Regions from separate parts of the Silvimonas sp. genome, predicted to be linked through region 1. Evidence: predicted binding sites of a transcription regulator. Region 1 holds the regulator's gene; each other region holds the start of a gene.
What was found. Region 1 encodes HrcA, which represses chaperone genes, less so after heat shock. Its sites were predicted from a motif close to ATTAGCACTCGNNNNNNNCGAGTGCTAAT; they were not measured.
Positions count from the first base shown of each region.

Region 2: the regulator HrcA is predicted to act here: its motif matches at 1,485-1,513, upstream of rpoH (RNA polymerase sigma factor RpoH).
Region 3: the regulator HrcA is predicted to act here: its motif matches at 4,232-4,260, upstream of P4L78_RS08905 (co-chaperone GroES).

Region 1 covers NZ_JARLJK010000122.1:335,466-342,327, forward strand. Annotated here, with positions in the region: gene mltB (lytic murein transglycosylase B) at 1-297, opposite strand, end outside; gene P4L78_RS14280 (GNAT family N-acetyltransferase) at 452-970, opposite strand; gene hrcA (heat-inducible transcriptional repressor HrcA) at 967-1,977, opposite strand; gene P4L78_RS14290 (NAD kinase) at 2,119-2,997, shown strand; gene recN (DNA repair protein RecN) at 3,010-4,668, shown strand; gene tadA (tRNA adenosine(34) deaminase TadA) at 4,661-5,212, shown strand; gene P4L78_RS14305 (glycoside hydrolase family 18 protein) at 5,438-6,862, shown strand, end outside.
Region 2 covers NZ_JARLJK010000144.1:202,024-208,885, forward strand. Annotated here, with positions in the region: gene P4L78_RS20205 (M14-type cytosolic carboxypeptidase) at 1-499, shown strand, start outside; gene rpoH (RNA polymerase sigma factor RpoH) at 581-1,435, opposite strand; gene ftsX (permease-like cell division protein FtsX) at 1,633-2,538, opposite strand; gene ftsE (cell division ATP-binding protein FtsE) at 2,551-3,204, opposite strand; gene ftsY (signal recognition particle-docking protein FtsY) at 3,257-4,363, opposite strand; gene rsmD (16S rRNA (guanine(966)-N(2))-methyltransferase RsmD) at 4,432-4,980, shown strand; gene P4L78_RS20235 (excalibur calcium-binding domain-containing protein) at 5,017-5,340, shown strand; gene P4L78_RS20240 (YfhL family 4Fe-4S dicluster ferredoxin) at 5,456-5,707, shown strand; gene queC (7-cyano-7-deazaguanine synthase QueC) at 5,801-6,502, opposite strand; gene P4L78_RS20250 (chloride channel protein) at 6,508-6,862, opposite strand, start outside.
Region 3 covers NZ_JARLJK010000066.1:214,615-221,476, reverse strand. Annotated here, with positions in the region: gene P4L78_RS08925 (RNA polymerase sigma factor) at 1-414, opposite strand, end outside; gene P4L78_RS08920 (tetratricopeptide repeat protein) at 611-1,114, shown strand; gene P4L78_RS08915 (PEP-CTERM sorting domain-containing protein) at 1,180-1,872, opposite strand; gene groL (chaperonin GroEL) at 2,188-3,825, opposite strand; gene P4L78_RS08905 (co-chaperone GroES) at 3,881-4,171, opposite strand; partial or broken gene P4L78_RS08900 (transposase) at 4,498-4,766, shown strand; gene P4L78_RS08895 (YadA-like family protein) at 4,885-6,862, opposite strand, start outside.

The sequences.
Region 1 (6,862 bases):
GCGCATAAAGCGGGCACCACCCAGAATGCGCTGGTTGTTGATGAAGTTCTGTTTGAACTGGTACCAAGGGCGGCCGGTAGAGGGGCGATCCAGCACCGTAATAATGCTCGGCTTGGTATTCACCTGTTGAAACAGCGCGGTCAGGTCATCGCGATTGAAACCCTGAGTGGCAGCCAGGTTATCGAGATAACTCTGGACTTCCGGGCGTTGCAACAACGCGGTGTCGGCGTGGCTGATTGCGGGAACAAAAGCCAGCAGGGCGGCGGAAAACAAGGCGGCGCGTAACTTCAAAAACATGGGCGATCCGGAAATGGGGTTGTGCTGCGTTTGACTGGCGCGCGGCGGGTGTCGCCAGCGCATGCGGTTGTTATGTACGTATTGTGGGTTATTTATACTTGATCTTGATGACTCTGATACCCGCCAGAGGCGTTGCCGGATGACGTACACCCATTCAGACAGTGGCCAGAATCTGGTTGGCGTACCTTACCGAATCGAGATCAAAAAACAAGGTGCCATATTGCTCGAACTGATGACTTGCATAAAACGCCAAGGCATTGTGGTTCTGACTGTTCACCGATAACCAGTAAGTGGCATCAGCGGCCTGGTCTTGCGCGGCATTGGCACAGGCGTGCAGCAGCGCGCTACCAATCCCCTGACGGGCAAAGCGCGGCAATACATACAAGTTTTGCAGTTCTGTCGAGGTGTGCGGCACCGCCGGCTGGTATGAATCAAAGTCCAGCAAAGCGTAACCCAGCAGATGTTCGCCTTGCTCGGCAACGATGACACGATGGCGTGTGTTGTTGATGCAGTGTTCGAAGCGCTGTGGCGTGAACTGTGTCAGCACATAATTGGCCAGCGCCGGGCGGACGCCGTCGGTGGTATACGTATGCAGCCATACCTGAATGGCAAGTGCAGCCAGGCAACTGGCATCATCCGCTTGGGCGGGGCGCAGGCAGATTTCCGGGTTCATTGGGACAGGGCGCTGGATAACAGTTTGGCGGTGACATCCACAATCGGGATGATGCGTTCATAAGCCATGCGCGTCGGACCAATCACGCCCAGCGTGCCAATGACCTGGCCGTTGGCGTGATAGGGCGCCGTGATGATGGAGCATTCGTCCAGTGGCGCCAGACCCGATTCGCCACCAATAAAGATCTGGACACCCTCAGCGCGATTACCCAGTTCCATTAATTGCAGCAAGGCGGTCTTGCGTTCAAACAGTTCAAACAGCTGGCGTAAACGACCCATGTTGGCGGCCAGATCGTCGCTATCCAGCAAGTTGCGTTCACCGGAAATCACCAGATCTTCGGCTTCGCCACCCAGCACGGTCTGGCCATATAACACCGCTGTATTGAGCAACTCGGCCAACTGGCCCTTCACCGCGCGGACTTCGTTTTCTACAAACGAGCGCAAACCACGCCAGGTTTTGCCAGTGCAATGCACGTTCAAAAAATTGGCTGCTTCGATCAGATCGCCAGGCGGGAAGCCATTTTTCGTCTGGATGATGCGGTTTTGCACATCGCCATCGCTGGTCACCAGAATCAGCAACACACGTTTATCCGACAGCGGCAGAAACTCGATATGCTTGAGTACTGCATCCTGACGACGCGGTGACATGACTACACCAGCAAAATGGGTGAGTTGCGACAACAGATTGGAGGCGGCGGCGATAGTGCGTTGCGGGTTATCCAGCGGCAGGCTGCCTGCATCCACAGAGATTTTGTCCAGCGGACGCACTGCCATCAAACTATCGACAAAAAAGCGATAGCCCAAAGACGTGGGAATACGCCCGGCCGAGGTGTGCGGGCTGGCTACAAAACCAAGTTGTTCCAGATCGACCATCACATTGCGGATGGTGGCCGAACTGATATCGAGACCCGAATATTGCGACAAGGCGCGCGAGCCGACAGGTTGGCCGTCGGCGATATATCGCTCAACCAGGGTTTTCAGGAGGATTTGTGCACGATCGCTAAGCATGATCCGATTCTAATGTGGATTGATGGTTGGCGTTAATTATCTCGCCATCATCTGTTGGCCTCGTGTCTATCAAACTGGAGCGAGAGTGCCAAGCGCCACCCCCTTGTGGTTAAATGCAGCCGTATTTGTCTGGATCAAGCCATGCAGAGCCTATTTAAAACCATTGTGCTGGTCGGCCGCTTTAACACCCCTACGCTGGGTGGACCGTTGCGTCAGCTGTCGGTGATGCTGCAGGCACTGGGCGTGCGCGTGCTGATCGAAGCAGAAGTAGCAAGTGAACATGGCATTACCGATATCCCCACGGTGGATCGGCTGGCGATCGGCAAGCTGGCCGATTTGGTGATTGTGCTGGGCGGTGACGGCACCATGCTGGGCGTGGCGCGGTTGGTAGCGCCGTATCGCATCCCGGTGATTGGCGTCAACCAGGGCCGCCTGGGTTTCATGACCGATATCCCGCTCAAGGATATGGAACAAACCATCGGCAGCATGCTGGCGGGTGCGTTTGTGCCCGAAGAGCGCATCTTGCTGGAAACGGTGGTCAAGCGCGAAGGCAGTAAAGACCAGACCACCGCGCTGGCGTTTAACGATGTGGTGTTCAGCCGCGGTTCTACCGGCGCCATGATCGAGTTCGAAATCTTCATTGATCGCCAGTTTGTGTACAGCCAGCGTTCGGACGGCTTGATAGTCTCCACGCCAACTGGCTCTACCGCGTATGCTCTGGCGTCTGGCGGCCCGATTCTGCATCCGAGCCTGCCCGCGATTACCTTGGTGCCGATCTGCCCGCAGTCGCTGTCCAACCGGCCGATTGTGATCAATGACACCAGTGAAGTTGAGTTTTTGCTGACGCGCAATTCCGATGCCCGGGTTTATTTTGATAACCAGGCCGATTGTGAATTGCGCGAGAAAGATCGTGTCATCATCCGCCGCCATCGCAACACGCTGCGCATCCTGCATCCGGTGGGTTACAACTACTACGACATGTTGCGCGACAAATTGCACTGGGGCGAAAAGCTCCTCTGACCTGCGAAACCCATGCTGCTCTCTCTGAATCTTAAAAATTTCGTGATTGTTGACCGGCTGGCGCTGGATTTCGCTGGCGGGTTGAGTGTATTCACCGGTGAAACCGGCGCGGGTAAATCGATTGTGATCGATGCGCTGGGCCTGTTGCTGGGTGACCGCGCCGAAGTCGGCATGGTGCGCCATGGCACTGACAAGGCCGAACTGGCCGCAGAATTTGCTATCACTGATCTGAAAATTGCCAAGGATTGGCTGGCCGAAGCCGAACTCACTGGCGACGACACCGATATTGTCAATTTGCGCCGCACGCTCGATACCCAAGGCAAAAGCAAAGCCTTTATCAATGGCACCGCCGCCACGCTGGCACAACTGAAAATACTGGGCGAAATGCTGGTGGATATTCATGGCCAGCACGCACACCAATTACTTTTGCGGCCAGAGACCCAGCGCAATGTATTCGATGCCTTTGTCGGTGCCAGCGATCTGGCTAGCCAAGTCACTGCGGATTGGCGCCAATGGCAACGTGCACAAGAAGAATTCGACGCTGCGAGCCGTAATGCGGCTGCCTTTGAAGCCGAACGTGAGCGCTTGCAGTGGCAGATCAATGATCTGACCGAACTGGCGCTGGGCGACAACGAGTGGGTTGAACTGCAAGGCGAACACAAACGCCTGCAACATGCCGCTAGTCTCATTGATGGCGTGCAAGCAGCGTTGTTAGTCCTGAGCGATGACGATGAAAACTGCCAGGGCTGGCTGAGTGGGGCTACACGCCGCCTGCAAGAACTGGCAGGTTATGACGAACTGCTCAACCCCTCGTTGGAGTTGCTGGCCGGGGTGGATGCCCAATTATCTGAGGCCGTGAGCGAATTGCGCCGCTATGCAGATCATCTGGAACTCGACCCTTCGCGTCTGGCTGAGGTCGAGTCACGCCTCGACGCCATCTGGAGCATGGCCCGCAAATACCGGATTGAGCCGCCAGATCGTTTGCCGGTAGTGTTGGCGGAGTGGTCAGCCCGGCTGGATGAACTGGGTGGCGGCGAAGGCTTGGCGCGCTTGCAACAAGCTGCCAAAGCGGCGCAAACCCGTTATGAGGCCAGCGCCGCCAAGCTATCCGCCCTGCGTCAACGTCATGCCCCGGCGTTTGCCAAGGCAGTGACCGCAGAAATGAAACCACTGGCGCTGGCTGATAGCCGCTTTGAAGTGGCCCTGACTGCCACCGTCCCCAGTGCGCATGGCCTTGAAGATGTGGATTTTCTGATTGCACATGGCGATGCCCCGGCGCGTGCCATGGGCAAGATTGTTTCCGGCGGTGAGTTGTCGCGAATCAGCTTGGGGATTCAGGTCATCACCAGTGCTTTGTCGGGCGTGCCGACGCTGGTGTTCGATGAGGTGGACGTAGGCATCGGCGGGCGCGTGGCCGAGATCGTAGGCCGCATGCTGGCCGGGCTAGGGCAGAAGCATCAGGTGCTGTGCATTACCCATCTGCCGCAAGTCGCCGCATGCGGCGGTCAGCATTATCTGGTCAGCAAAGCCAAGAACAAGGAAGGCATTGTTAGCCACGTCGCCTCGCTGGATAACGTCGGCCGCGTCGAAGAAATCGCCCGCATGCTCGGCGGTGTGGAGATCACTGAAACCACGCGCCGTCACGCTGCAGAATTGCTTGGCCATGTCTGACCCGGTTTTGTTTCCTATTGCTGCAATGCCCGAATCGTGGACTGAAGCGCAAATCGGCTTCATGCAAGAAGCTTTGCTGGAAGCCGCGCGCGCGCAAGAACTGGGTGAAGTGCCGGTCGGCGCAGTTGTGGTGTTTGAGGGTCGCATTATCGGGCGCGGCTGTAATCAACCGATTACGACGCATGATCCATCAGCCCATGCCGAAATGCTGGCGCTGCGCGCCGCGGCCCAGACGCTGGGTAACTACCGGCTACCAGGGTGCGAGCTCTACGTAACGCTGGAGCCCTGCCTGATGTGCGCAGGCGCGATGATGCATGCGCGACTGGCTCGTATCATCTACGCCACCACCGACCCCAAGACGGGTGCTGCAGGTAGCGTCATTAACCCCTTTCCGGATCGCCGCCTTAATCACCACACCGCAGTGGTTGGCGGACTGCTGGCTGATGAGGCCTCCGCCCAGCTCAAGGCGTTCTTTGCGCTACGCCGCAAATTGCAAAAACAGCAGCGGGAAAGCGCTGCCAATCCCGATCTTCCGCTGACCTGAATCAACGGGTGTTGCTCAAATTGCTCGCTATGCCAGGCGCATGCGCGTGCCATCGTTTTGCCATGTTAGAGTGGCGGCCATGGCTGCGCGTAAGACGTAGCTGTGACCATGTAAGAACATAAACAGATTGCGAACACGGTGTGCCCGAAACGGCCGCGGCAGTTGCGCAGCAAGGGCGCCAGTTGCTTTGCAACTCAGGCATAAAACCCGAACGAGGATGACGGAATGAAAAGGCTATTACTGTTGCCATTTTTTGTGGCAGCGGCGCTTGCGCACGCAGATACGGTGGTATTTCAGGACGATTTCAAGGGCGATCTGTCGCAGTGGGTCGGTCAAAACGGCGACGGCACAGTGCCCATGCATGGGGTGATCGTTGATGATCCGTTGCGCCCCGGACAAAAAGCATTGAAGTTCACCAAGAAAGTGTTTGGTGGCGACATGTTTTCCAAGGTCCAGTTTGCTGAAGGCAAGAAATACACACTGAGCTTTGATTATCTTGGCCTGTGTAGCTCCAACTGCGGTGGCGTAGTGGGTTACACCGCAGACTTCCCCGGTCGCGACAATTGGCTAGCCGGTGCGGCCAAGCTGGGCGGCGGCGCGGACAAGCTCAAAGATAACAAGCAGTGGAATACCTACAACCTGGACTTCAAAGGCAAGTTCCCTTTCCATTTGGCCCTCGAACATTGGACCAATGGTGATGGCGATGCTGGGGATTCGCTGTTTGCCAATTTCAAACTGGTGGAAAAGGGTGACGGTGGCGGGGACGCCAAGGCACCGGCCGCTGCTGCCGTTGTAGCTGGTGGCGTTGCAGCCCCGACTTCACCACAGTTCGTGGCCTACTACCCGGCTTGGGCTCCGACCAAATCCGGCTATTACGTAAAGAACCTGGAAACCAGCGGTGCGGCCAGTCAGGCAACTGTGATCAACTACGCCTTTGCCAATGTGGTCGATAACAAATGCGTAGTGGGTGATCCAGATGCTGATTACAAAACGGTGATCGATGCCGCTCACACGCTCGATGGCAAGGTTGATGCAGGCACCAACGGGCTATTCGGTAACTGGAATCAGCTTAAGCAACTCAAGCAAAAACACCCGAATCTGAAAGTGGTGATTTCGCTGGGCGGCTGGACTTGGTCCAAGAATTTCTCCGATGCCGCTCTGCCAAAAAACCGTGAAGCATTCGTTAAATCCTGCGTAGATACCTTCATCAAAGGCAATATCGCCGGTAAAGATGGCTTGGCGGCCGGGGTGTTTGATGGCATCGACATTGACTGGGAATACCCGGGCAGCGCTGGTAACGAAGGCAATGTGGTACGCGATGAAGACCCAAAGAACTACACCGCGCTACTGGCCGAATTCCGCAAACAGCTGGATGCACTCAAGCCAGGTTACTTGTTGACCGTGGCGGCAAGCGCTTCGTCGTCGGTTTATGGTTCGATCGAAAGCGACAAGATTCAGCAATCGCTGAACTGGATCAACCTGATGACCTATGACTTTGCCGGTCCTTGGGACAGCACCACTGGCTATCAATCCAACCTGTTCACCGGGCCTAAAGATCGCCTCTCCATCGATATGGCAGTCAAAGACTATATCGAAAAAGGCGTGCAGCCCGCCAAACTGGTATTAGGCGTGCCGTTCTATGGCTACGGC
Region 2 (6,862 bases), on a different contig from region 1:
CTCGGTACGCGGCAATCTGCGCACCAACGCGGCTGGCACCAACCTGAATCGTGCGTGGCAAGCCCCGAGCATGGAAACCAGCCCTGAGGTGTTTCTGGTTCGCCAGGCCATGCAGGAAACCGGCGTGGATGCGTTCTTTGACATGCACGGCGACGAAAGCATTCCGCACAACTTTGTGGCTGGCTGTGAAGACAACCCTTCGTTCTCGGCACATCAACGCGCGCTGCAAGACGCCTTCAAAACCTTGTGGGTGGCGGTCTCACCAGATTTCCAGACCGAGTACGGCTACGGCGATAGCCAGTTTGGCCCGGAGACCCTGACGCTAGCCACCAACTGGGTCGGCGATCATTTTGGTTGCTTGGCTTTTACTCTGGAAATGCCGTTCAAAGACACGGCCAATCACCCAGAGCCCGACGTAGGCTGGAATGGTGAGCGCAGCATGCAACTGGGCGTTTCCATGCTGACAGCACTCAATGGAGTGATTGATCGCCTGCGTTAAATACTTCCCACGCCACTGCGCGAAACGCAGCAAATAAAAAAGGCACGCCGTAGCGTGCCTTTTTTGATCAATCCCCGGCAATCAAGCCATGGCTGGTTCAAGCGCGTCTTTCATCTTTTGCAGCGCCTTGGCTTCAATCTGGCGAATCCGCTCTGCCGAAACACCAAATTCGGCGGCCAGTTCATGCAGCGTAGTGCTGCCATCGTCACCGAGCCAGCGCGCTTCGATAATGCGGCGGCTACGTGCGTCCAGCGTACCCAAGGCTTGCTGCAGCCCTTCCGATTGCAGATTGTCGTAGGCGCGGCGTTCGATCTGGCGAACTGGTTCGTTTTCGCTATCAGCCAGCCAGTCGATTGGTGCGTAACCGTCGTCGTCCCCGTCGTCCGCCATCAAGGCCACATCCTGGCCAGTCATGCGGGTTTCCATTTCGAGGACTTCTTCCGGCTTCACGCCCAGGTCTTCGGCAATCACTTGCGCTTGCGCTTGAGTCAACGCGGAAAAACCGGTTTTCTTGGAACGCAGGTTGAAGAACAGCTTGCGCTGGGCTTTGGTGGTGGCAATACGCACCAGACGCCAGTTGCGCAAAATGTACTCATGAATCTCGGCTTTGATCCAGTGCACGGCAAACGAGAACAGGCGCACGCCACGGCTCGGCTCGAACCGCTTCACAGCCTTCATCAGGCCAATATTGCCTTCCTGTACCAGGTCTGCCTGCTGCAAACCGTAACCGGCATAACCACGCGCAATGGAAACCACTACGCGCAGATGGGACATCACCAACTGGCCGGCGGCTTCCAGGTCGTTGTCATTGCGGTAGCGGTTGGCCAGATCAATTTCCTGCTCATGAGTGAGCATGGGCACGGCATTGACACGCTGAATGTAGCTCTCAATGCTGTCGCCACCAGTGATGACCGGCAATGCAACGCTATCTACCATGAATATTCTCCTGTGTTGCTCTGCGTCGTTTCAAACGACGACGCTAGATATTAGCACTCCATCCCTCAGAGTGCTAACGATGCAAAAAGTTCTTATGAATTCAAGCACAGAAGAATCATTGTTGCACGGCAATATTTTCAATCTACCCGATAGGCTAGACCAATCGGTCGCCTCAACCGACAGGCGGCAGCGCCAGGTTAGTGAAATTGCCGCAGATGGCGGCCGACTGCCAGCGACGCGCCCAACAGGCATAGCAGTGTGGTCACCACCAAGGTCACCACCACCACGCGCCAATCTGCCAGCGCCAGACTGAATTGCTGACCATAGCTGCGTGCCAGCGCTTCAACCGCTGGGTTCAGCCAGGTGCGGGCGCCCCAGACAATCGCGCAAGCCAGCAAGCCGCCCAGTACGCCCTGCATCGCCGCAAAATAAACAAACGGACGGCGGATAAAGGTATCGGTTGCGCCAATCAGCTTGGCCACCTCGATTTCATCGCGACGGGTCAGAATCTGCAGCCGGATCGCGTTGCCGGTAATAAGTACCAAAGCGACGGCCAGCAACACCAGAATGATCTGCAACAGGCCTTTACCCACGGCAATTAGCTGCTGCAACCGCCGCGCCCAGGCTGAATCAAGCTGCACCTGATCCACGCCAGAACTGGCGGTGAGTTCTTTTTGCAAAGCTTCTAGCGCTTCTGGCGAGGCATCGGTATGCGCGGTAAGGACAAAGGCATCGGGCAACGGATTATCAGTGAGCCCGGCCAGCAAATCGCCACTGCCCACACTGGCTTGCATCTGTTTGAGGGCCTCGTCTTTACCAATAAAGCGCACGCCTGCCAGCCGCGTATCCGCCTGCAAATGTTGCTTGAGTGTGTTGATCTCGTCCGCTGTGACCGAAGTGCGCAAATAGACGGATAACTGCGGTTCCACCGGCAACTTGCCGATGACGCCTTGGGCGCTGGCAATCAGCAGATAAAACCCAAGCGGGAAGGCCGCTGCAATGGCGATCACCAACAGATTGAGCAAGCTGGACAGCGGCGCACGGACAATGCCGCCGAGCGTGCGTTGAAAAGCGATCCAGTTCAGGCGTATCCAGTGTTTCATGCGTGCGCCACCTTATGCGGAGAACTGGCCGTTTTTCAGGCGCAGGATGCGGCGACCATAGTCGGCCATGAGCGTTTCATCGTGGGCGGAAATAACCAGCGTCACGCCCACCTGGTGAAACGACTTGAACAATTCGAGGATGTCGTTGGCGTAATCGCGATCCAGATTGGCGGTGGGTTCATCGGCCAGCAGGATGGAGGGGCGGTGCACCACGGCGCGGGCAATGCACAAGCGTTGCTGCTCGCCACCCGACAGACTCACCGGGTTGAGGGCATCTTTGCCAGACAGACCAACTTTATCCAGCGCGGCCTGCACACGGCGTTTGGCTTCGCGGTGATCAAAGCCGATGATATCCAGCGGCAGGCGCACGTTTTCAAACACGCTGCGGTCGTAGAGGATTTTGTGATCTTGAAAAATCAGCCCGATATGGCGGCGGGTATACGGCATGGACGCGCGGCGCATGCGCGCCAGGTTCTGGCCGTTCACCAGTACCGCGCCCTGGGTTGGGCGCTCGATACCGGCAATGAGCTTGAGCAAGGTGGATTTACCTGCGCCCGAATGGCCAGCCAGAAAGACGAGTTCGCCATCCTGGATTTCAAAACTGAGTTGTTTGACGGCATCAAAGCCGCCGGGGTATCGCTTGGTGACTTGCTGGAACTGGATCATGCGCCGTCCGTTATCAGGGTAACCATGCCGCGGGGACCGGATATATCAATCGTCAATCAAACAACGCATCAACATAATCCTTCGCCACAAACGGGCGCAGATCGTCGATGGTTTCACCTACACCAATAAAGCGGATCGGCACTGGCCGTTGCTTGGCAATCGCCGCAATCACGCCGCCCTTGGCGGTGCCGTCCAGCTTGGTCAGCACCAGCCCCGTCAGGCCCAGCGCATCGTCAAAGGCTTTGACCTGGCTGACTGCATTCTGGCCGGTATTGGCGTCGATCACCAACATGATTTCATGCGGACCAGTCGGGTCTGCTTTTTGCACCACACGCTTCACCTTTTTGATTTCTTCCATCAGGTTCAGCTGAGTCGGCAGGCGGCCGGCGGTATCGACAATGATCACATCACACTGGCGGGCGCGGGCGGCGTTGACCGCATCGAACGCCACCGCTGCGGCATCGCCGGATGCCTGGGAGATCACCTGCACGCCATTGCGCTCGCCCCAGACCACCAGTTGTTCGCGTGCCGCAGCGCGGAAGGTATCACCGGCCGCCAGCAGCACACTATGGCCCTGGCCCTGGAAGTACTTGGCCAGTTTGCCGATGCTGGTGGTTTTACCGGCGCCGTTAACACCGGCAACCATCAAGATAAAAGGTTTTTGCGGAGTGATAACCAGCGGCTGTTCCAGCGGCTGAATCAGTTCAAGCAACGCTTCTTTCAGCGCCTGGCGCAATTCGGAAGCGTCTTTCAGGCCACGCAGCGACACCCGGTCGCGCACATCTTTCAGCAGCGTATTGGTAGCCTCCACGCCCATATCGGCGGTAAGCAACACGGTTTCCAGCTCTTCATACAACTCTTCATCGATCTGGCCGCCGCCAAACAAGCCAGCCAGATTCTTGCTCAGCGAATCCCGGGTTTTGGCCAGACCGGCCTTCAGCCGCTCTGCCCAAGACATTTTGGGCTTTTCTTGCGGTTGCGGTTGCGGCGGTTCCGGTGCCGGAACAGGCACTTCGACCGCTACAATGGCTTCCGGGGCGATGACAACGTCAATTGGCGCCGTAGCAGGCGGCTCGACGGGCTCAAGCGGCGTGGATACCGGTTCGGCAACAGGTGTTGTCGGGTCGGTTTTGGGTTTCTTGCGGAAAAAATCGAACATAGGTGTTTGCGTCGCGTCGCCAATGGCGGAAAATATCTGATTTGGCGCGATTTTAGCGCGGGTGAGGCATGGCAGGACAGCATAAAAACCAGGTTCGCATAATTGGGGGCGAATACAAGCGCCGCATGGTCCATTTTCCGGACGGCGATGGCCTGCGTCCGACGCCGGATCGCGTGCGCGAAACACTGTTCAACTGGCTCGGCCAGGATCTGACCGGACAGGTTTGTCTGGATCTGTTTGCGGGCAGTGGCGCACTGGGTTTTGAAGCCGCATCACGCAATGCCAAACGTGTGGTGATGGTGGAAAAAGCCAAGCCGGTGTATGCCGCGTTGTCCGATAACCACAAAACATTGGGTATGACCAACGTCGAACTGATCTGGTCCGATGCCATCACCTGGTTGAAAAATGCATCCGGCAAGTTTGATGTGGTGTTTCTTGACCCGCCCTTCGCCTCCGATCTATTACCCCAGGCGCTGGAACTGGTGGCGGGCCTGCTCAATGATGACGCGGTGGTTTATGCCGAGTGCGGGCAGTGGCCAGATTTGCCGGGCTGGGAAGTGACGCGGGAACTGAAAGCGGGCGCGGTGCGTTGTGGTTTGCTGCGGCGAGTTGGTTGAACAAATGATCCAATCATCACAATAGGGCAACAATAGATGAAGAAACTCATCGTATTGCTATTGCTCGCGTTTGTTGGTGTGCGCGGCTGGCAACACTACCAGGAGGCCAAAGCAGTCGACGCCGCGGCCTTGGCCAGCACCAACCGTGCATTACCACGGGTTGCTCCCGGCGATGACCGGGTAGCTGCTAACGATTTGCCGGTACGCGCAACACAGGCCGTGTTTCAGTGCGAAGACAAGCACTACTGCAGCGAAATGAGGTCATGCGAGGAGGCAAAGTTTTACCTTAACAACTGCCCTAACCCGAAAATGGACGGTAATCACGATGGTGTCCCATGCGAACAGCAGTGGTGCCACTAATTCACGAAACGATCCACCCGCACTGCCGTCCAACAGATATGCCGTTGTCCCGTAGTAAGGAACGTGGGACAATCGCCGCCGTTCTAAACGTAGCTGATTTTGAAGGAATATCGCCATGGCGCTGATGATCACGGATGAATGCATCAATTGTGATGTCTGCGAACCCGAATGCCCCAATAGCGCAATTTCGCAAGGCGCTGAGATTTACGAGATCGATCCGAACCTGTGTACCGAGTGCGTTGGCCATTACGACGAACCGCAATGCCAGCAGGTCTGTCCGGTCGATTGCATTCCGTTCAATCCGGAAGCAAAAGAATCGAAAGAAGAGTTGTATCAAAAATATCTGATCATCTCGGGCAAGGCATAAGCGTCTTCGCAGACCGCATGCCAATAAAAAAACCGGACGGTGATACGTCCGGTTTTTTTACGCCAGTGATTCGCGCCACCCAAGGTGGCAACATCAGCCTTGATAACGGGTCGGATCAGCCACCCCCGCGGCTTCAAACCCGGCTGCACGTAAACGGCAGGCATCGCACTGACCACAAGCACGGCCATCCTCATCCGCTTTGTAGCACGTCACGGTCTGGCTGTAGTCCACACCCAGCGCCAGCCCGGCTTGTACGATCTCAGCTTTGGACAAGGTAATCAGCGGGGTGTGTATAGTCAGCGGGGAGCCTTCCACGCCAGTACGCGTCGCCAGTCGGGCCATTTGCTGGTAGGCGGCGATATAGTCAGGGCGGCAATCCGGGTAGCCGGAGTAATCCACCGCGTTTACACCGATATAAATATCATCGCTCTTCAGTACTTCGGCCCACGCCAGTGCGTACGACAACAAAATGGTGTTGCGTGCGGGCACGTAGGTAACCGGAATCTCGTTCTCAGTAGTCTTGCCATCTGTTGGCACTTCAATGGCCGCATCGGTCAGCGCCGAACCACCAAACACCGCCAGATCAATCTTGATGATGCGATGCTCAACTGCGCCGAGCGACTTGGCCACGCGCGCTGCGGCTTTGAGTTCGGCGTTGTGGCGCTGGCCGTAATCAAACGACAAGCAATACGGCGCGAAGCCGCGGCTTTTGGCAATCGCCAGGCAAGTAGCCGAATCCAGTCCGCCGGACAACAGAATGACAGCCGGTTTGAGTGACGAAGATTGTGTAGTCATATGCGTTACTCCCGTTTCTGCGCAGCCATTTGCTTGAGGATATTGGCAGCCAGATCGTGATAAAGATTGGTTCGATAGATACGGGCCACGCTGGAAGCCACCATTGCGGCTGCCAGCGTGGAGATCACCATGGCGTGACCATCGGTCATTTCGATCATGATGATGGCCGAGGTAATCGGCGCCCGCGTCACCGCCGCCAGCATGGCAACCATGCCGATGGCGAGAATTTTGATATGGATGGTGTCGGCAAACAGCGGCGCAAACCAGCTACCGACGCCTGCGCCCAAAGCCAGGGACGGGGCAAAAATGCCGCCCGGCAAACCGGTGAGGAAAGTGGCCAGCAGGCTGACAAACTTGAGC
Region 3 (6,862 bases), on a different contig from region 1:
GGCAACCAGCAGCATGACCACGCGCTGCGCGTCTGGCAGCGCGCTGACGGCGGCGATGATTTGCCGATGCAGCAATTCGTTTTCCGGATCGCTGGCTTTGGGGTCGGGCAGGTTATCGAAGAACTCGTCTTGGTAGTCGGCGGCATTGGCGGTGCGGACCTTGCGGGCGCGCACTTCGCTGATCCACACCGAATACATGATGGAAAACAACCAGCTCAACGGTGAGGTGCCGTCCTGCAACTGATGTGGTCGCTCCAGTGCCCGCACGCAGGCACGCTGGACCAGGTCCTCCGCATCATGGCGATTAGCGGTCAGCCGCAACGCAAACCGCCACAAACGTGGCAGCAGCGCGGGTATCAGCTTTGATAAATCCTCGTCGAGCATCGGCAGTGGCCCCAAGGCGATATTTAACAAGGTATACCCATTAAAACGCGTGAACGCCGCGCTTATTCCCGCCGCAATGAAAAATTTCAGGGAATAAACCGGCAACCCAAAACGTTTAACCAGACAACAGCTGCGGTTGGTCCGAACGGAACGACTGCGCGGTCAGTTTTGGTCGCCGGTAAATCGTTGAAGCTGCTGCAGTTTGCTTTGGAAAAGGAGAGCCAGCATGAAATTGAAAGCAAAATACGCAGTCGGGATCGCGGGATTATTGTGCTCACTATTGGTCATGGCATCTGGCGGGGGTGGCGGCAGTGGTGGAATGGGCGGTGGTAGCAGTAGCGGTCAGCATGGGAGAGTGGACTGGGATGCAGCCATGACAGCCAAAGTCAAAGTACAGCTGGATGCGCACGCCTGGGATGCGGCCCTTGAGTTGCTGGCCACAGCCAGAGCCAAAGAGCCCGATAACGCGGACTGGTGGAACTACACTGGCTATGCCCAGCGCAAGAGCGGGCATTTACCTGAAGCATTTACTGCCTATAAAGAGGCGCTGCGGCTGAATCCCAAGCACCTTGGTGCGCATGAATATCTGGGCGAAGCTTATCTGCAAAACAACCAGCCCGATCAGGCCCGTGAGCAACTGGCGCAATTGCAGGGCTTGTGTGGCAATTGCGAGCAATATCAGGACCTGAACGAGGCGGTACAAGACTACACGGCCAAACATCCGGGTTAAGTACTCATGCGCAGCTCCAGGCTCAAGCAGGGCGCCCGTAGGTGCCCTGTTCGGGCAGGCTCGTTTCAGGGCATCGCCAATTGCGGGCGGCCCGGATCGGGGCGCCGCCGTTGGCGCCACGCAAACGCAGCCATGCCAATGCCCAGCAATGCCCAGACCCCGGGCTCAGGCACAGGCTCAACTTGCAGATGATCCAGGAAAACCGGCGTTGTGCTGGCAAAAACATAAATATTGGCACCGTCTTCCGGGTACGGCAGCGACAAAAACACCCAAGGTGATCGTCCAGGCCTGACCGCTGGCACTACAACATTGGCATACCAGAACGAGGTGAGGCCGACGTTATCACCGGCGGTATCAAATGCATTGATATTGAGGATTGTGCCTCCCGGCGCGTCGGGCGCATAAACCCGGACATTGGCGAGCGCGAAGGGGGCGCCGCCGTTACCGGCAATCGCGTTCGACAGCGGAGAGAGAATGTCCATTTGGTAATTTGGGTCGATATAAAGGGCCGTGGTGCCGGACCAGGCAGGTGCCACCGGCGTGCCGTTGAATGATCCGAACGCCAGATCGGTATATTCATCGCTCTCCAGGTTGTAGCCGTCGATCAATAGATCGGTTGTGTCGTAATCCGTATGGGAAGGTGAACTGACCATGGCAGGCGTGATCGGGACTTGATCAAAGTCCAGTAACGTAGCCATACATGGGGTGGACAACCCCACCAGAACCAAAGCCAGCGCCGCAGAAGGCAACAGTGTCATCACGTACTCCTTGATTTGCAAGGGAGAACCGGTTGTTGCGGGTGGTATTTGATGGTGCACTGCGATTGTTGAACTAGTTTACTGAGTAGCGTCAATCCACGGAAACATGACAGACGCATGGTCGGCACCGCTGTCCCCACTCGACGGGCCCGGACAACGCAAAGCGCGGCAGTGCAGGCTGGCGCGAACGCATCCGTCTTGGCTTGGCCTGGGATACGTGGCCCAAGTCGGGCGCCCACAAAAACAAAGAGCCCGGCTAAGCCGGGCTCCTCATTTTGGCTAGCCTCATACAGAGGCCAATCAAGTTTCAGGCGATTAGAAATCCATACCGCCCATGCCACCCATGCCGCCGCCTGGCATTGCAGGAGCGTCATCCTTCGGCAGTTCGGCAACCATTGCATCGGTAGTCAACAGCAGACCAGCGATCGATGCAGCGTGTTGCAGAGCCGAACGAGTTACCTTGGCTGGGTCCAGCACGCCGATGGCAACCAGATCACCGTATTCGCCGGTAGCAGCGTTGTAACCGAAGTTACCAGTGCCTTCCACCACGCGATTCACAACTACAGATGGCTCGTCGCCAGCGTTGGCAACGATTTGACGCAGCGGTGCTTCGATGGCTTTCAGTACGATCTTGATACCAGCGTCTTGATCAGCGTTGGAGCCTTTCAGTTCGCCCAGGTTGGCACGAGCACGCAGCAGCGCAACGCCGCCGCCTGGCACAATGCCTTCTTCCACTGCAGCGCGGGTAGCGTGCAGGGCATCTTCAACGCGGGCTTTCTTTTCTTTCATTTCGACTTCGGTCGCAGCGCCAACCTTGATCACTGCCACGCCACCGGCCAGCTTGGCCACGCGTTCTTGCAGTTTTTCACGGTCGTAGTCGCTGGTCGCTTCTTCGATCTGGCTGCGGATCTGGCCAACACGTGCCTTGATGGATTCTTCCTGACCTGCGCCGTCGATGATGGTGGTGTTTTCTTTACCCACTTCGATGCGCTTGGCTTGGCCCAGTTCTGCCAGAGTGGCTTTTTCCAGGGTCAGGCCAACTTCTTCAGCGATAACAGTACCGCCAGTCAGGATCGCGATGTCTTCCAGCATGGCTTTACGACGATCGCCAAAGCCAGGAGCCTTCACGGCCACAGTCTTCAGAATGCCGCGGATGTTGTTCACAACCAGGGTAGCCAGCGCTTCGCCATCGACATCTTCAGCGATGATCAGCAGCGGACGGCCCGACTTGGCGACTTGTTCCAGTACCGGCAGCAGATCACGGATGTTGCTGATCTTCTTGTCGAACAGCAGAACATACGGGTTATCCAGCAGCGCGATTTGCTTTTCCGGATTGTTGATGAAGTACGGGGACAGATAGCCGCGGTCGAACTGCATGCCTTCAACTACGTCCAGTTCGTCTTCCAGGCCAGTACCATCTTCAATGGTGATCACGCCTTCTTTACCAACCTTGTCCATCGCTTCAGCGATCTTGGCGCCAACGATTTCATCGCTGTTAGCCGAAATCGAACCGACTTGGGCGATTTCTTTAGAGGTGGTGGTTGGCTTGGCAATCTTCTTCAGCTCGGCAACCAGGGCGATCACAGCCTTGTCGATACCGCGCTTCAGATCAGTCGGGTTGAAACCGGCTGCAACATACTTCAGGCCTTCGTTCACGATGCCTTGAGCCAGCACGGTAGCGGTAGTGGTACCGTCACCAGCGATATCGGAAGTCTTGGAGGCAACTTCTTTAACCAGTTGCGCGCCCATGTTTTCGAACTTGTCTTTCAGCTCGATTTCTTTGGCAACCGACACACCGTCTTTGGTGATGGTTGGCGCGCCAAAGCTGCGTTCCAGCACAACGTTGCGACCCTTAGGGCCCAGAGTCACCTTGACCGCATCGGCCAGGATGTTAACGCCAGCGACCATGCGCGAACGGGCGGAATCACCGAATTTGACTTCTTTTGCTGCCATTGTTCTTTACTCCTGAAATCTTGAATGAGTGTGACTGCACAAATTGCCGGGGCAATTACGCTTCGAGCACACCGAAGATGTCTTCTTCGCGGACAACCAGCAGTTCTTCGCCGTTTACTTTGACGGACTGGCCGCTGTACTTGCCCAGGATAACCTTATCGCCAACCTTGACCGACAGGGCGCGCACTTCGCCGTTGTCCAGCACTTTGCCAGTGCCGATTGCAACCACTTCACCCAGATCCGGCTTTTCAGCAGCGGCGCCTGGCAATACGATACCGGATGCGGTTTTTTCTTCGGCTTCAACACGCTTGATGACTACGCGGTCATGCAAGGGACGGATCTTCATCATTCTTTCTCCTGAGAAAACATGCCTGAATGTTCTGGGGCCATCGGACTGGCCGAGCCCGTTAGCACTCTGGGCTAACGAGTGCCAATAATAGGGACGCAAAGGCTGTTTTTCAAGGGGAACCGCGTTAATTTTGTGTGTCGTTGTAATCGTGACTGACGAAACTCAGGAGGTTGAACGTGCTGTCCGGACTAATGCGTGTTGAGACGCCAAAAGCAGCCGGAACGCCTACTGTCCGGCAACAGGTTGGCCAAGTAATTGCGGGCCTTTGCCCCTTTATAGGATTTATTGCCCGGCAGGAACGGCAGCAGTTATGTTGTAGTCGTTGGGCGCATCAGCGTGGTGTGCAGCTACGCCAAATACAGCCGGGCAAGCCGAACCAGAACGCGTACGTCGAATCATTCAATGGCCGGTTTCGTGATGAAGGTCTGAATGAACATTGGTTTACCAGTCTGGCGCATGCCCGGGTGCTGATTGAAACCTGGCGGCGGGAATACAACGAGGAAAGACCCAAGAAATCGCCGGGCGACCTGACGCCGTCCGCGCATGCCAGGCAACTGGCGGCAAAGTCGGTTAAATTAACCCCGGACTCTGAAGCTGTGTACTGCTGAAACCGGGCTGACGTCGGGCAAACCCCTCCCAATCAATCCAGTCAGGAAGAGGTTTGCGCCTGAAGTTTAAACCGAGCGTTCCGGTTAAGGCCTGGAACCAGATCAGAACTGGTAGCCTGCGCCCACAGAGGCACCCGAGTTACCACGTGAGGAAGAATTGCCAGTCGCCTTGATCACCCACTTGCCGTTGTCGGTAATGGTCGACAAGCCCACGGACAGCGCGCTCTCACCCTTCCAGGTGGCCCCGCCCAAGGCCATCATACTGGCGCCCGGGCGATATGCCTGCGGCAGACCCGCAGTGGCCATGGCTGCAGCAACACCGGCACTCATCTTGTGATCCAGGTTCACGATATCGCCCTGGATGCTCTTGATGTCGTTGCTCAGGGTAGTGACGTTGTTGTTCGTTGCGTTCAGTTGCGAACCATTCACCGCGTCAGTCGACGTTGCGCTGACTTCACCTGGGGCCACGTTGATGATCGTGCGCTCGTTACCGGCAGTACTCACAGACACCACATTGCTGCGGCCACCGTCGTTGGAGCCGCTACCCAGCGCCACAGAGTTATCCCCTGAACTCACTGCGTTGTTGCCAATTGCAGTGCTCTTATTGCCAGTTGCCTTGGCTTTGTTGCCCATGGCCGTGCTGTCAGAGCCCGTAGCTTGCGCGTTGTCACCCACGGCATTGGCGTTGTCACCTGACGCAATCGCGTTGGAACCACCTGCTACCGACTGCGCACCGGTCGCTTGCGCAGCCAATGTGTTGTAGTCATTGCTGACCTGGAACATGTTGTTGCCACCCACATCCGAACTTGGATTGGTGCCGTAGGAGATGTTCTGCAACGCCGCGTTCAATTGGGCTACGTTTACCGCGTCCGTCCCCGAGCTACCTGCGGCCACGTTAGTAATCTGGCGTTCCGCCCCCGCCGAGCCGACCGACACCTCGCCCACCGCATTCTGATTGGCAAGATTGCCAGTGCCATCGGTGTAGCCTGTCGTTGCCCCACGGCTAGCGCTCGAGCCCGCCCCCAGCGCAACGCTGTTGTCGGCAGAGGTCACTGCCCCCACACCGATGGCTACGGCATCCTGACCAATCGCCACGCTATCGGCACCCGTCGAATTGGCATGAAAATACCTGGAACTAACGCCGTTGGTGATGTTATTGACCGTATTGGCCAGGTTGGTCACGTTATTGTTGGTTTCGGTCAGTTGCGAGAAGTTGACTGCATCGCTGGGGGCCGAACCGTTTGCTACATTGGTGATCCTGGTGCCGCCGGTCTTGGTTACCGAGTTGTAGGTATCGCCACCCAAAGTGATGCTGTTGAAGTTAACAGTGCCATCTTCATTGGTGTCGTACTTCACCGAGCCCTGACCAAGGTTATCGATATTGGAGTTGATGCTTTCAACCGCCTGGTTGGTAGCAAACAACTGCGAACCGTTCACGGCATCGGTACTGTCCGGGTTCAGACGGCCAGCCGCCACGTTGGTAATGGTGCGTTCGTTGCCAACGGTTCCCACGCTGACGGTGCTGGTGGGCGACGTACCGGCAAATGAGTAGTTATGCCCGCGCAGAGTCACGCCGGTCGTCGCGACCGTTGTATCCGTCACGGAGCCGGCACCCAGCGCCACATCATTGGGATTGTACGCCAGGCTAAATGAACCCAGAGCGGCTGCGTTGTCTGCGAAGAAGGCTACAGTCGCCCCGGCACCGACACTTACGGCGCTATCAGCGTAAGCGCCACTGTCTCGACCGATGCTGGTCGCGCCAGCGAATGCGTTAGCGCGAGCCCCCACGGCGGTGGCGTTTGCGTCGTTCGCACGCGCCCAAACCCCAACCGCAGTCGATTCATCACCCGTCGCGTAGGTATTCGAACCAATAGCAACACTGGACATACCAGACCATGTTTCTTGACCAATACTAATGCCACCTCCCGCAGAATGTGCGTATTGACCAATCGCGATAGCGTCACTGTCTGAGGCAATGGAATTGCGACCTAACGCAATGCTATTTGCGCCGGATGCAGTCGCGTTTGTTCCCATTGCAATACTGTCGGAAGCCCCGGCCTGGGCACCCATACCTGCCGCC